One region of the Marinobacterium sp. xm-m-383 genome, then DNA from elsewhere that is predicted to be linked to it. Evidence: predicted binding sites of a transcription regulator. Region 1 holds the regulator's gene; the other holds the start of a gene.
The links. The regulator PhoB, encoded in region 1, activates phosphate uptake and scavenging genes when phosphate is short. The targets are predictions, from matches to a motif close to TGTCATANNNNTGTCANA.

Region 1 (8,202 bases):
AAGTGCTCTGAACTTGAAACACCCAAATGAACCAGGCGAGCCTCTTCTTGACCACTGATAATCTCGATGGGGTATGGAAAGACTTGTCTAGCAGAGGCAAGAAATTCACTGCGATTCTTAGCAATTCGCAAGGTGTGTGTACCGACCACGCGCACAGTACAGTTTGGAAAGGGCGTTAGTTGTTCAGCAAATGTCTTGAGTACTGCGACTCCTCGTTCGATAGCCTCTTCAGAGAGGTTATTTTTAGCGTCTAAACCCTCAGCCAAGCGAACACGCTCTTTGTGTTTAAAAAGGGGCTGCACATCATCGTGAAGTTGACGCACGACCAACATGTGAAAACTATTAGAACCTAGATCAATCGCTGCAAAGTGTCGTGATTCAGAGTTATGCTTGTCGTTCACGAGAGCGCTCCAGCTGTTTTAAGTAGTCGTAAATCGCCATCTGTGAGCGTATTTTCTTACGATTGCCACGAGTTACATAATGATTGGCCTGCTCCGGGTCTAAGGCTCTAGCCTTAGTGTTATCTCGCCATTGTAGGTCGAGCTGGTCCTTAATGAGCTTACGAACATTTTTATCCAAAATTGGGCAACCGACTTCAATTCGGTGGTCGATGTTGCGAGTCATCCAGTCAGCAGAAGTTAAAAACATCTTTCGTTTACCACCAGCATAAAACAGTGACACACGAGCATGCTCAAGATAGCGATCGACAATACTGATGATTTTGATATTGTCACTCACGCCTGGTATACCGGCTAAAATGTTACACATTCCGCGAACAATTAGACGTATTTTGACTCCCGCCTGGCTCGCTTCATAAAGTTTATTAGAGAGTCCTTCGTCGACTAGATTATTCACTTTCAAAAAGATCTCGGCACGGTTGCCATTGCGTGCCGCTTCAATCTCATCATCAATCAATTGATTGATTGGGTCACGGCTGTAATTTGGACTAACTTGAAGATGTTTGAACTTGAAATTTTTGTAAGGATTGATAATAAAATCAAAGACTTTATCGAGCTCTTCTGTAATCTCAGGTCGTTTAGTAAACAGACCAAAATCAGTGTAAATTCGAGCAGTTTTCTCGTTCAAGTTACCGGTACTGATGTAACCATAAGCAACCTCTTCACCCTCCTCTTCTCGGACGACGTGAATTATTTTTGCATGACACTTAAGTGAGGCAACACCAAACTCAACAACAACCCCTGCCTCAGTAAGTTCACGTGCCCATTCAATATTCGCCTCTTCATCAAATCGTGCACTGAGCTCGACAATGACAATCACTTTTTTACCGTTCTTAACAGCCTCGATCAGTGATTTGAGAATCTGACTATTGTTCGCTACTCGATAAACCGTTACCTGTATCTGCTTAACAGCGGGATCGAACGACGCCGCACGCACAAAATCAGTCAAATAACGAAATTTATAGTAGGGGTAGTGGAGCAGAATGTCCTCTTTAGAGATCGCTTCGAATACATTCGATGCACTATCAAATTGATGACTATTCAGAGCCGAGAGCTTTTCGTTCTCTAGATAGCGAGGACCAACATTTGGAAAATTAATAAAGTCTTTAAAGTTTCGATAACGTCCGCTCGCAGTGGTTTCCGCATCGGGTTGTAGCCCCAAATTCTCACACATGAAGTCAAACATGTAATCAGGCATCATTTCGTCATAGACCAGTCGCACAGGCCTATTCGTATCACGCTGTTTGATGCCTTGAGACATTTTCTCTAGTAGGGATAACTCAACATCACGCTCTAAGTCATAATCCGCATCTCGCGTCACCTTAACGGCAAACATTTCGGTCGAGTCAAAATCGATAAAACCATCAAAGATATCGTCAACGCAATAGCGAATGGCGTTATCGAGCACGATGATTGGCTTTCGCCGCTGACCTTTGATTCGAGGCAGTTGGATAAATCGGTTGGTTTTATCAGAAGGAATTTCAAGAAGTGCATACTGAACTGAAGTCCCTTTTTTTAGGGCACACATCAGGTACGCATCTTCGTCATTCATGACGCTAGCAAGCTTGGTGTTCTCATTCACTAAGATGGGTGTGATGTGGTGCAGGACCTCATCTCGGAAGTATTTCCGTAACCAGCCACCCTCTTTCTCGTTCAACTGATCGTTATTGATCAGAAAGATATTGCGACGGGCGAGTCCCTTGATGACATCAATGTGGATGTCATTAAAACGATCTGCGAGAGTTTGTACCTTCTCATTCACTAGATGTAACAGGTTTTCAGCCGACATCCCTTTGGGTTCGACCTTGCCTAGTTGCTCAAGACGTAGGCGACGGTGCAAGTCTGCAACCCGAACTCTGAAAAACTCATCTAAATTGCTGGAGTAAATACCCAAAAAACGGACACGCTCAATGATGGGTACGTTTACATCCGCAGCTTCCTGCAGTACGCGTTCATTGAACGATAACCAACTTAACTCTTTTTCAATTAACTGCATTGCGTGTCCATTGGGCTTATCTCAACAGCCTAAAAAGCTTATTTCTTTGATAATCATAAGTTTTATCGCAAGGTAAGCCTACCCTTTAGAGATATATTTTCCTTTAACCAAATCGACACGAAACTGTCACAAATCTCTAACATTCTTTTGAAATACTAAAGGTAATTAGACCTATTTGACCTAAAAAGAGGGTTTGTAATGCGCGACAGTGGCGAGATCTATTCGCAACACACATCAAATAAGTTCAACGAAGAGCTTGAGAGGCTTCGTTCCGAATTTTTAGAGATGGGCAGAACCGTTAAGCAGCAAGTCACTGACTCTTTGCATGCACTGCTCAATCAAGATATCTCACTGGCTGAATCAACTCGTGAGCTGGATCGAGAGACCAATCGCTTCGAAAATCAGATAGATAAAGCGTGTGAACAGATCATTGCGCTTCGCCAGCCAGCAGCCGTTGATTTAAGGCTGGTTCTGTCAATCAACCGTGCCATTGTTGATCTGGAGCGTATCGGAGATGAAGCCTCTCGCGTTGCCAAACAGGCCATCGATCTGTCAAATAATGAATCGAGTAGCAAAAGTCTTCATGAGGTCAGCCACATTGGTGAGATGGTCACAGACATGCTCAACTCAGTATTAATCGCTTTTGAAAATCGTGACATCGAATTAGCGTACAAAGTGGTCAAGAGTGATAAACATGTTGATCGTGAATACCAGTCGACCATGCGAGCTTTAATCACTTTCATGATGGAAGACTCACGCTCTATCAGTGGTGTGCTAAATATAATCTGGATCCTTCGTGCACTAGAACGAATCGGTGACCATGCCTGCAATTTGGCTGAGCAAGTCATCTACCAAGTCAGCGGTACCGATGTTCGTCACATGAAGACTAAAGAGATCAAAAAGATCGTTCGAGAGTAAGCTTGCGACTCTGCTTCTAACAAAGCCACCTTCAGGTGGCTTTGTTGTTTTAAGCACTCCCTCACTTCATACTACCACCTTAATTTAAAGATACTTGAGTCACTTGTGATCACTGCAGATAAACTCCATGCCGCATGGCAATTGATGCGAGCAGACAAACCGATTGGCACCTATCTCTTGTTATGGCCAACTCTCTGGGCTTTATGGATCGCCGCAGGTGGCTTACCCAGTTTGGATCTACTGTTTATCTTTACCTTTGGGGTATGGGTGACTCGTTCAGCCGGCTGCGTCATTAACGACTTTGCAGACCGCAAAGTGGATGGCCATGTAAAACGCACCTCCGAAAGGCCGCTACCAACGGGCCGCATTACTAGCAAAGAAGCCATTGGCTTGTTCGTCGGATTAATGCTGATCGCGTTTATCTTAGTGCTATTCACGAACAAAGCCGCGATCTTGCTATCGCCCATCGCTCTGTTATTAGCCTTCAGCTACCCCTTTATGAAGCGCTACACCCACTTCCCCCAAGTCGTTTTGGGTATGGCGTTTGGTTGGGGAATTCCGATGGCCTTTGCTGCAACCTTAGGCGAAGTGCCATTAGTCGGCTGGTTAGTCTTCCTTGCTAAAATTTTATGGACGGTCGCTTATGACACCATGTACGCCATGGTCGATCGGGATGATGATTTAAAGATAGGCATCAAATCGACAGCTGTATTTTTTGGCCAATACGATCGCATGGCTATAGCCGGCCTACAGATTGCTGCTCTTGCTGTACTGGTTTGGATTGGAATACTGGAATCCCTTGGAATCTATTTCTATCTTGGACTGATAGGTGCTGTAGGGTTCTTTATCTACCAGCACTGGCTGATAAAAGATCGTGAACGCATGCCCTGTTTCAAAGCATTTTTAAATAATCACTATGCTGAACTAGTTGTTTTGGTGGGATTAGCTGCTGATTACGCACTGTAAAACGTCATTGTCATCTTTTTGTAACGAAAGCATCATTTAATGAGGTCAATGAAACAGATGAGAGAGTTACCATGAGTCGTTCCAGACGCATACTGATCGTTGATGATGAATCCGCTATTCGTGAAATGATTGTAATGGCACTAGAGCTCGCCGGCTTTGAGACACTAGAGGCCTGTGATGCAAAAACAGCCCATGCCATGGTCATTGATGAAAAGCCTGACATGATGCTGCTCGATTGGATGATGCCTGGTACCAGCGGAATAGAGCTAGCCAAACGCCTTCGCAGCGACCCTACCACCAAAGACCTACCGATCATCATGCTGACGGCGAAAGCTGATGAAGACAATAAAATTCAGGGCCTTGAAGCGGGTATAGATGATTACATTACTAAGCCTTTTTCACCCAAAGAGCTGATCGCTCGCTTAAAAGCGGTTCTTAGAAGAAGCCTTCCCGAGAGTGATGAGGGCGCCATCTCAATCGGTGGGATTATTTTAGATCCAGTCTCACATCGGGTTTCGGATGCTTCCGGCCAGTCGCTCAATCTAGGTCCAACAGAGTTCAAACTGCTTCATCTGTTTATGACACATCAAGATAGAGCCTATTCCCGGGGCCAATTATTAGATATGGTTTGGGGCGGGAATGTCTATGTGGAGGAGCGAACAGTGGATGTGCACATTCGACGTCTTCGCAAAGCACTAGGGCCAGACCTTGGTAATTTAATCCAAACAGTTCGTGGTACAGGATACCGTTTTTCAACCAAACTCTAGGATAGATTTGTGACCGAATCGATAGCACGCCAACTACTTGGCCTTCTCAGCTTTACTCTTGCTGGTGCAGTTCTCGGTTTTTTTACAAGTCACAACCTAATACTGGGTGCATTATTTGGCTCTTTGCTTTGGTCGATATTGAGTTCGCTGCTGAACGCAAAGTTAGTCACTTGGCTAGACCAAAATCTCAGCTCGCCAGATCCTAAATTACCCTTTGAACAGGGGCGTATTGTTCGCTCGATAGCCAACTATCGGAATAAGACGGAAGCAGAATACGATGAGATCCATGCCGATATGGATCAGTTTCAAGCAGCCACCTCTGCCATGAAAGACGCCATCGTCATCATTGATAATCAAGACAATATTGAGTGGTGGAATAATGCCGCTGAAGAGATATTAGAGATAACCATTGAGCAGAAACATAAAAGGGTACAGGAGGTCTTTTCTGAACCTAATTTCTTAGAATTTTACTCTCAATCGTCTCATATCGCTTCATTCAAAGCAGACTCAGCAGACCAGAAAAGAGTGCTTGAGTACCGTGTAGAATCCTTTGGTGAAGGTGACAAAGTTCTCATTGTTAGGGATATCTCTGAGAGCGAAAAAATTGGCCTTATGCGTCATACCTTCTTAGCCAATGCGTCACACGAACTGAGAACTCCCATCACAGTAATTCACGGCTACCTAGAGACTCTGCAAGAGCAAGAACTTCCTAATCCGATACAAAAAGCGATCCACTCTATGCAGTCTCAGAGCAGTCGTATGGCTGCTCTGATTGCTGACCTTCTAACCCTTTCTCGCTTGGAAACCAGCTCAGAAAATAAGAGCCGAAAGCCCATTTTCATTAGAGAAATGCTAGAAAGGATCACAGAAGAAGCAAAAGAGGTGTCAGGGCCAAAACAGCATCAAATCTCACTCGAAATGGACCAAGGCTTTGAGATTCTTGGTAATGAGGGCGAGGTACGCAGCGCTCTATCCAACCTCGTGTTCAATGCGGTCCGATATACTCCGGCTAACGGAGTAATTGATATAAAACTGAAATCCGTCGACACCAGTGTACTGTTTTCGGTGACCGATACCGGTGTCGGTATACCAGCAGAGCACATTCCAAGAATCACTGAACGCTTCTACAGAGTGGATGAAGGGCGATCCCGCGACAGTGGTGGTACAGGACTTGGACTGGCCATAGTGAAACACGTGTTGGTTCGGCACAATGCTAAGTTGGGAGTTACTAGTAAACCGGGTGAAGGCAGCCGATTTAGTGTGACCTTCCCTGAAAGTCGAGTGGTTAAGATTTAGCTGCGCTTACTTTAAACGCCCCTGCTCACCATCAGCTTCATACTCTTCCACCCAAAAGATCGTCGCACCAATCACGGCCGCCGGCATCAAAATCAGATTCAATAGCGGCACCAACATACCAAGCTGAATCACCGAGCCTAGACTTAACGCAGACCAACGGCGCTCTTTCAATAACCCCTTCATTCGCTTGAAAGTCAGACCGTTATTATCCATCGGGTAGTCGATGTACTGAATCGCCATCATCCACGCACTGAAGATGAACCAAAGCACTGGGGTCGCTAGGTTGATGAGCGGTATAAAGCCTAGAATCAACAAGAGCAAAACCCTTGGAATAAAGTACGCCAACTTAGCTAACTCACGCGCGAGGGTGCCGGGAATCATCTGCAATAGGCTGAGTTCATTGCTGATCGCATCGCCTCGCAGACGCTGCTCAACCCGTTCTGAAAGGATACCGTTGAATGGCGCGGCTATAAAGTTCGCAACAACCGAGAAGCCGTAATAGACCATCAGCACCAAGACCAGTGCGAAGATAGGCCATAAGAAGTAGATCAGATAATCCAACCAACCCCAATCAGGTAACCAGAGCGCGATTAGAGCATCAACCCAAGCAGAGAAGTTGGTCACCAGAAGATAGATCGCCCCAACAAAGATGACTGTATTGATCAGCAAAGGTACCAATACAAAGGCGCGAAGACCGGGCTCCGACAGCATTTTGAAACCGCGGCCTAGATAGGCCAACCCTGAGAAAGGCGAGTTCGTGCGCATGGTGAATTACGCTAGGAAGTTTAGGTAGACTCGAATCACAACCGCCAGAATCATGCCGCTCAGACCGATGCGGTTGATACGAAACTCGGTTGGGTTAAGTTTGAGTAGCGGCTCCCAAAAGCGAATGATCGCTTTCCAATCGCCACTGCGAGTTCCATACATGGCCAGAGAGATGATGTAGATGCCCAAGCCACCCCAGAATAGGAAGGGCTCCATCGCTGCTAAATAGTAGTTCATTCAATTGTCCTTATTGTGTTGCGCAGTGCTGCTGCTTTTGACGCATCAGAAGACGGCAGCCATCGCCGCGACTGTTCAGATCGTAGCAGGCAAAACGAGCCCACTCTTTCTCATCTTCAGTCTTCTCTTCTTGGAACTCAGGCACCCCATCACAGAAGCTCTCTGCACGTTCGGCAACGCCCCAACAACCGCGTAGATACTGACCGGCATCGACCGTACACGAGATGCTTAAGCACTCAGCAATCTGACCAATGGCATCATCAAAACAAGCTGCGTCCGTTTTTACCCTACCCTGCTCTTCACCTTTAGCAAAGAACTCGGCAGCCGCCTGTTGTCGCTCTGAGTTAAACGCTTCTAGCCAATCATCACCGGCAAACTCTGCCCAGAGGTAGAAGCCGATGCCTGACATTAAAATAAGAGCCCAGATGATCTTTTTAATCACGCAACGTCTCGCTTATTGGGTTTATAGAGGCCAACGATGGTTAACAGAAGACCCAACACACTCAACAGCATGCCGCCGTTCACCAACAGTGGGTAGCGCACCATAAAAGGAATAAAAGGTTGTTCTGTCTGTGGATCACACTCTGAGAGAGCATAGTCGTAGAAACCACCGGTCGCCGTGCAGCTCTCGATCAAGTGCTGCTCGTACATGTAAGCCCCCATCAGTGCGAGGCTTGGAACAATCAGAAGAATAAGACCCAGTCTAAGCATTACTCTTCGTCGCTGATCCCTATGTTTGAGATGCCTTGGTTTTCACCAAGCTCACGCAGTGCTGTGATGGTTGCAGCATTCTGTTTAG
Region 2 (8,202 bases), on a different contig from region 1:
AGTGGTAATAGAAGATAGAGCTAGTCAGCAGCGTAGCTACTAGCGCTTTCTGCTTGCCGATAAACTCTTTGCTTAATAGGTAGATAGCAACGTAGGCAACAACGATAGAGAGCTGAGACAGTAGATAGACAACCTCAACTTCTCCCGTAACACCGATAAAAAGATCAAGTAACAAACCCGGTAGATTTGGGTGTTTGTAGTTTGCGATGACACCTTCATCGCTGAGAGTCATTAGCTCAGCGACATCGAGGGGGAGTGCGGTGTGGAATACCGGTGCAATGATGCCCCAGACCATGATTTGAAGTGTAATTAGTAGCCAGAGTGAGTAGCGTTCGATGAAGTTCATTAGTATCCGAGAAAGCGGATGACAGGCTGAAAGCCAGTCACCGTCACTTCGTAGTTTGGTCCAAACACCGGTGACTGGCTTTCAGCCTGTCAACCGCTGTAACAGCTTCTTCAATTACCTATTTGCTGCCGCCCTATAAGCAACCACCGAACTTCGGCAGCCACTCAACCAAAATATACCAAAAACAGCAAACGCCAGACATAAAAAAGAGGGACTAAAAGCCCCTCTTCTATCTAATAAGTCGCTGAGTCTAGCTCAGCGCTAAATTAGAATTTGAATACAACGTTTGCGCCAACTTTAGTCACATCATCAGTTGCACCAGCACCTACAGTCAAGCTTGCACCTGAAACTGGTAGAGCAGTTTTGTATGAACCGTAGAAGTGAGAATCAGTTGCTTCATCGTCAGAAAAGTTCACGTCGAAAGCACCGTAAGCAACGTTGATGTTAGATGTACCAACATTGGTCTGTGTATTTTCAGCGTAAGATAAAGTAACAGTTGCGTCTGCTAGTTTAGCAGAAACTGAAGCGCCGTAACCTTCAGAAACACCATCTTCATCTTCGTAGTTAGCAGCAACTGTAGCCATGCCTAGGTCAGCTTTAATGTAAGCAACAGTAGCATCAGCACCACCTTCATCTAGGTTGGTACCGATCTGGCCTGATACCGCACCAGCAGCGAAGTTAAGAGCAACGTCAGATGCGCGCTCAGAAGCGTTTGCTTTGAAGCCGTGAGCACCAGCCATGTAATCGTCATTACCAGCAACGAAAGCTGATGAAGTTACGAAGTTACCAACAGTAACTGAAGCAACATCGTAACCAACAGTAAGTTTGTTGTCATCGATATCGAAAGATTGAGAAGCGTTCTGATCAGCCTGGTTAGCTTCGATCTGTAGGTAAGCTTTAACAAACATACCGTCTTCAGCAGTAGCAGAAGCGTTGATGTCGATATTTGTTTCAAGAGAATCTGCAACAGAACCATCAGTGCTTGTTAGTAGGTAATCAGCCGAACCGCCGATAGTTAGGTCAGCCATTGCTGGCGCAGAAATAGCTGTAGCAACAGCAACTGCAAGTAGTTTTTTCATTTGGAAATCTCCAGAATTTTTAATTTAAGCCTCAAATATCCGGCCAACTCATCATTTGTTGTACGAATACACCAAACCCGTTTGGCTTTGGACAGGTTGCACTCTATCCCCCACTACAACAGGGGTCAACACTAATTTTTTAAAAAGTTCCCTGTTTTTGACTTTTTTTTCGTTAATCTTTTGTTCAGAAAACTCAATGATATATAAAATCATTTAATTTCAATAACTTAAAGCGAGCGTTCAGGTTTCGTTAATTTTGAGATGATTTTGTTATATACAACCTTATTTTTTGGAATATGTAACAAAATTGGGGAGTTAGCTGTAAAAGTGGTGTCAGACCGGAGGTCAGACACCGGTGCCACTAGCTAATTTTAAAGTTACGGGTCTGACCTCCGGTCTGACCCGACTCTATCAGCCGATTTCCAGAGATTGGTGTGTAATTAAAATGTAGGGTCAGACCATAGGTCAGACCCTGTATGCTATTAAAATTGCAACAAAGTATGTAGTAAAATTACGTAAATACATTCTATTGACTCCATTATTCCCGTAGAATTGACGTAACTTAAACAAAAAACCTTATTTTAGGGGCCCAAAATGAATCTTCTTACCTCATCTGTGACTTGGAAAAAGCTGGAGCAGCTCGCGCAAGAGACTCAAGAGGACCGAATTAGCGACTATTTTGAACTAGACGCAAAACGCTTCGATAAGATGAGTGTTCGTTTGGGCGAGCTATTTTTAGATTTCTCTAAGAACAAGATTAATGACGATGTTTTTAAAGCGCTCATCGATCTGGTAGAGCACTCTTCTTTGCGCCAGCGCCGCGCACAAATGTTCTCGGGTGACATAATTAATGTCACAGAGAAACGCCCTGTCTTACACACCGCACTGCGTAACCGTGGTGATGAGCCGGTTATCGTCGATGGCGTAGACGTGATGCCCGAGATTCGTGCGAGCTTAGACAAGCTTAAGGTCTTCAGCGAACAAGTTCGAAACGGTGACTGGAAGGGCTATAAAGGCAACCGCATCACAGATGTGGTGAATATCGGCATTGGGGGTTCGGATCTTGGACCTAACATGGTGGTACGCGCTCTACTCCAATTCCGCCACCCCGATATCAAATTTCACTTCATCTCTAATGTCGATGGCCAGCATATTAAGAAGACTCTGAAAAACTTGGATGCAAAGTCCACACTCTTTGTTGTTTCGACCAAGACCTTCTCTACGCAAGAGACACTACTGAATGCCAAAACGGCTCGTCGTTGGTTCCGTGAACAGACCGGCGGCCACGAAGATATTAGTCAACATTTTGTGGCGGTATCGACTAACCAAGCTGCTGCTATGGAGTTTGGTATTGCACAAGAGAACATCTTTGAGTTCTGGGCCTGGGTGGGTGGACGTTACTCGCTCTGGTCTGCAATCGGTCTACCTATTGCGCTATCGATTGGCTATGACAACTTCATTGATATGTTGGAAGGCGCCTACGAGATGGATCGCCACTTTGTGGAAGCGCCAATGGATCAGAACATGCCAGTGATCATGGCACTGATCGGCATCTGGTACATCAACTTCTTGGGTGCAGAAACTCAGGCGGTGATTCCATACGATCAAGCACTTCACCAACTTCCAGCTTTCCTACAGCAGCTGGATATGGAATCGAACGGTAAGTCGGTGGATATCAATGGCGATCCGGTTGATTATGCAACCGGACCTATCGTCTGGGGGCAGACAGGCTCCAATGGCCAACATGCCTTCTTTCAGCTACTGCACCAGGGCACACGATTCGTACCGATCGACTTTATCGCTTCATTAGAAGCGGATGAACAGACAGAAGAGCACCACTTCGCACTGCTAACCAATATGCTTGCGCAAGCCAACGCCTTTATGAACGGTGATGATTCAGACGGCCTATTGGAGTATCAAAGCTGCCAAGGCAACCGCCCGAGTAATGTATTACTGATGGATCGCATCAGCCCACGCAACCTAGGCGCGCTGATTGCACTCTACGAGCATAAGGTGTTTGTTCAAGGCGCTATCTGGAACATCAACTCGTTTGACCAGTGGGGTGTTCAGCTTGGTAAACGTTTAGCGAATGAGATCAGCCAACAGATTGGTGAGTCGACGCAAGGGTATGATCAGTCGACACAGGGGTTGATGGCGTTAGTTCGGAAGCACGTCAAATCGTAGATTTGACCGTGACAGGCCTTCAGCCTGTTTATTCCATGGATGGCATGTATGCCGAAAATGCAGGAGCAATTTTCGACCATCGGATCTTTAAGCTATCTCCCATGGATTCGAGCAAGACTGCCAGGCATACTTTTCCAGAGCCTTTTCCGTAATTTCAAAGCGGTTGACAGGCTGAAGCCAGTCACCGTGACTCCGTAGCCTGTTTATCACACCGGTGACTGGCTTCAGCCTGTCATCCGCACTAGCAGTTACTTCCCATACAACCGATCCATCGCTACTTGGTTATCTTCAATCACCTTAGAGCGTTTGATCTTCTGTGTGGGTGTTACGTAACCATTCTCAATCGAGAAGAGTTCCCGTTGTACAATGAACTTACGGATACGTTCGGTACCGTTAAGTTCTTGGTTCACTCGTTTCACCGCTTTCGAGATGATTTTTTCTAGCTCTTCATCCGAGTCTGTCGCTTTTTGCAGATCCTCAGACGGAACAATAATGGCGGACAACCAAGGTTTGGCATCGCCAAGCACAACTGCTTGATCCACCTCCTCTTCCAGCGTCAGCTTCGCTTCTAGCTTGGCAGGCGCAACGTTATCACCACCCGAAGTGACGATAAGGTCTTTCGAACGCCCTACAATAGAGACAAAGCCCTCTTCATCGATCTCGGCGAGGTCACCCGTATGCAACCAACCATCGATGATGGTGACTGCCGTAGCTGACTCATTCTGCCAATACCCTTTCATGACGTTGTCGCCACGAACTAACAGTTCACCATCGTCCGCTAGCTTCAATTCACAATCGAGCGGCAAACCGACGGTCGACATACGAATGTTTCCTGGACGGTTCACGGTAATCAGTGGCGATGCCTCTGTCTGACCATAGCCTTGGATAATGCCGATACCTAAGGCAGCAAAGAAGTTACCGATCTCTGGGTTCAGCGGTGCACCACCTGAGACGAAGTATTTGATCTTGCCACCAAATCGATCACGCAATTTTTTGCGGACTAGCTTCTCTAATAGAGGATCAAGAATAGATTCAATTAGAGAGAGTTTTTCATCATTAAGCTTTTTCGTACCGATCGACAAAGCCTTATAAAAGAGGCCTTTTCTAAATCCACTGGCTCGATCCACACCCGACTTGATACGCGCATAGAGCATGTCGTAGAGGCGAGGAATCGATCCTCTTCATTAACAGGTATGGTATCCAACACTCGCGCAGCAGCTTCGACGTTATGAATAATGTTCTTATGGGTCAGCATCGCCGCTTTAGGATGACCGCCCGTGCCCGAGGTAAAGATCAGGGTACAGACATCGTCAGTTTCTATGGCTGACAGATCTGGACGCTCGGCTCCTTGTTGAACCTCTGGCCAAGACAAAATCTCTGTGTGCCAATCCGGTTTATCATGCTCACCCTGATCGATAACAATCATATGAGTGACGCATTCGTGGCTGATATTGGCCTCTAAGACTCTATCTGCCAGCTCCTGAGAGGAGACAATGGCAAATTTAGGGCTGGTCAACGACAAAATATGGCGAAGATCATCAACAGTGTGCGCTGTATAGGCAGGCACCACATAGGCACCTACGGACATGATGGCTAAATCACTAACCGCCCACTCTGGCCTGTTTTCAGAGAGAATCAAAACGCGATCGTCTTTACCAACGCCGTACTGAGTTAAATAGTGACTGAGTGTCGAAATTTGATCAGCCGTCTCTTTCCAAGAGTGTGTCTTCCACTCACCGTCGGATTTGTAACCAAGAAAAGTACGATCTTGGAAACGATCGACCTGTTTGTAGAAGCGGGATACTAGGTTCATAAATTATTATTGTCTGGTTGTTGTAAAGTTTATTATTAATTATCGCCTCATCTTCGATAAGGCTCCAACAAAATAGAGTTCTGATCTGTGGTTCAAATGAAGCAACAATGTTAATGTGGCAACATTATTACATTCAATAACCTAGGCTATATGAACTCACTCTTTGAATCACGAAAAAGCGTCATCGCCGCTCTCTTTTTTGCTGTCTTTTTACTGAATAACACTCTGTTTGCATTCATCAATTACGTCGGCTCTTGGCTTCCAGATTCGTTATGGGTGTTTATAACTAACTTAGGCGATACTTCCATAGCACTAGCCATTATTTTAGCGCTCTACAATTTCAAAGAGGATCGCGGAGCGCGCTTACTCATTTTGGCAATTACAGGGACTTTGGTTATTCAAGGGTTAAAGCACCTGTTGGGTGTCGATCGACCTTCAGTAGTGCTTTTTGGAATGGAGGGCTACAACCTGATTGGCCAAGCCATCAAATCCCCCTCTTTCCCTTCAGGCCATACTGCAACGGCGTTTATTGGTGCGGGTATTTTAGCGGCTCAATTTAAGTCAAAACCTATTACTCAGTGGCTTGTTGCTATTGCCTCTTTAATAGGTTTTTCCAGAATCATGATGGGCGTGCACTGGCCGTTTGATGTGTTAGTTGGCGCAGCATTGGGTTGGTTGATTGGCTTTAAGGGATACCAGTGGCTTTTAGAGAAAGAGCTTTCATCAACTGCTTGGACAGTGACAGGTGCCATCACGGTTTTGATTATCTTTACTAACCAGTTTATTTATCAACCTCCTTATCAGGAGTTTGGTTCTGCTGTTACGACTGAGAGAGTGGCAGTTTTATTGGCTGCTGTTGGTCTGTATCGATGGTACAGAGCTTTTAGTGCGGACTGATAGAGCGGATGACAGGCTGAAGCCAGTCACGAATCATCGGAGCGACAGTTACTGGCTTTCAGCCTGTCACTTATGGATAGACTAGATAATGAAATTATTTAAACGCACTTCACTCCTGCTGACACTCACCTACCTATCCGCTTGCGGGTACATGTACTTTGCGCAGGACTCTTTGATCTTTAAGCCGACCTACGAAACGGAGTCGGTTGAAACTGTCTTTCCCGGTGCAAGCGAGCTCTTTATCAATACCCCGCAAAGCGGCGGTCTTCAGACCTGGTATAAACCGGCTAAAACTGGGCAAGAAACGCTTGTCTATCTGCACGGTAATGCTCGTAACCTGAGTACACGTGGGCGATTGATTAATATTTTGTCTGAGGATGATCGAGGGCTATTGATCTTCAGCTGGGGTGGATTTGGTCAAAGCACTGGTACACCCAGCGAGGTTAGCTTTTACGACGACGCACGTGCGATCTTTGATTGGTTAGCCATAGAACAGAATCTGAATTCATCAGATCTAATCATCTACGGCGAATCACTGGGAACCGGCGTGGCGGTTCAACTGGCCACTGAACGCGATTTTAAAGGAGTGATTCTGGCCGCGCCCTATACCTCTATTGCGCAGATGGCGGCTGATGACTACCCCTGGTTACCGGTTAATCTGTTACTTAAACACCGATTTGATTCGATTGATAAGATTCAACAAGTGGATGAGCCTTTAGTGATCATGCACTCAACCGATGATGACACCATTCCTTACGAACAAGGCATAAGGCTTTTTGAAGCTGCTGAAGAGCCGAAGCTATTTATGGGGTTTGAGGATCGGGAACATACGCGGTTTCGATCTGAGGATGTTGATCAGGCAATTGAGTGGATTTTGGAGCGGGAGTAGAGAGCAGATGACAGGCTGAAGGCCTGTCACCGGTGCGCTGCATAGGCTACGGAGTCGCGGTGACTGGCCTTCAGCCAGTCATCCGCCCCATCACCGTCTTCCAGAAAACGCGCTAGACCACCGATACTCCGACGACATTCCACAAATCCCAGCCCGCACCGGATTCTGTTCGATATATGCTTTGATCTGCTCTACATGTGTTGAACTCATCACAGGAATATTCTTATACCGCCCTTCCCAAATCGTTCCAGTCAATCCATAACGCATATTGAAGTAACGACCGTAACTTCCTGCGATACGTTTCATCATCTCTGAAATGCCATCATCAGAACTAGGCGTTAATAAAAAGTGAATGTGGTTGCCCATCAGTACCCAAGCATGCAATTGAACTTGGTATACATCTGACCAATACTCGAGTTTACTGAGGTACATTTCAAAGTCGGCAGTGGTTTTAAAGATGTATTGTCGGTTATGGCCGCGGTGAATAATGTGCTGGGGCACACCTGCGGGACATAATCTTGGCTTCCTTGCCATGGTTAAACTCCTTTTTCTTTGGAGTATAGATCATGGTTAGGAGTTTGCATTGACAGCGGATGACAGGCTGAAGCCAGTCACCGGTGCGCTGAACTAACTACGGAGTCGCGGTGACTGGCCTTCAGCCTGTCATCCGCCCTATCAGCGTTTTCCAGACACAAAAAAACCCGCCGAAGCGGGTTTTTCTTTACAGCTAGAAACGAATTACTTCATTGCCCAGCCAGTCACTTCAGATAGGGCTACGCCGATATCTGCTAGTGAACGTACAGTCTTAACGCCTGCGTCTTCTAGTGCTGCGAACTTCTCGTCTGCAGTACCTTTACCGCCAGAGATGATGGCACCTGCGTGGCCCATGCGTTTGCCTGGAGGCGCTGTTACACCTGCGATGTACGATACAACAGGTTTAGTTACGTTTGCTTTGATGTAAGCAGCCGCTTCTTCTTCTGCTGAACCACCGATC

Region 2: XMM383_RS00725 (phosphatase PAP2 family protein) is a predicted target of PhoB. The motif match lies at 5,537-5,554, and genes of this name have one in related genera.

What each region holds. Positions count from the first base shown of each region.
Region 1 is NZ_WBYT01000002.1:138,402-146,603, reverse strand. Features, by position in the region: gene XMM383_RS04325 (exopolyphosphatase) at 1-401, opposite strand, end outside; gene ppk1 (polyphosphate kinase 1) at 385-2,454, opposite strand; gene phoU (phosphate signaling complex protein PhoU) at 2,653-3,372, shown strand; gene ubiA (4-hydroxybenzoate octaprenyltransferase) at 3,478-4,338, shown strand; gene phoB (phosphate regulon transcriptional regulator PhoB) at 4,410-5,105, shown strand; gene phoR (phosphate regulon sensor histidine kinase PhoR) at 5,115-6,401, shown strand; gene cysZ (sulfate transporter CysZ) at 6,408-7,166, opposite strand; gene XMM383_RS04290 (hypothetical protein) at 7,173-7,403, opposite strand; gene XMM383_RS04285 (hypothetical protein) at 7,414-7,845, opposite strand; gene XMM383_RS04280 (hypothetical protein) at 7,842-8,114, opposite strand; gene XMM383_RS04275 (DUF416 family protein) at 8,114-8,202, opposite strand, start outside.
Region 2 is NZ_WBYT01000001.1:146,790-154,991, reverse strand. Features, by position in the region: gene XMM383_RS00750 (glycosyltransferase family 39 protein) at 1-346, opposite strand, end outside; gene XMM383_RS00745 (porin) at 613-1,425, opposite strand; gene pgi (glucose-6-phosphate isomerase) at 2,020-3,609, shown strand; gene XMM383_RS00735 (AMP-binding protein) at 3,858-4,691, opposite strand; gene XMM383_RS00730 (AMP-binding protein) at 4,646-5,422, opposite strand; gene XMM383_RS00725 (phosphatase PAP2 family protein) at 5,573-6,319, shown strand; gene XMM383_RS00720 (alpha/beta hydrolase) at 6,408-7,208, shown strand; gene XMM383_RS00715 (transposase) at 7,299-7,742, opposite strand; gene sucD (succinate--CoA ligase subunit alpha) at 7,947-8,202, opposite strand, start outside.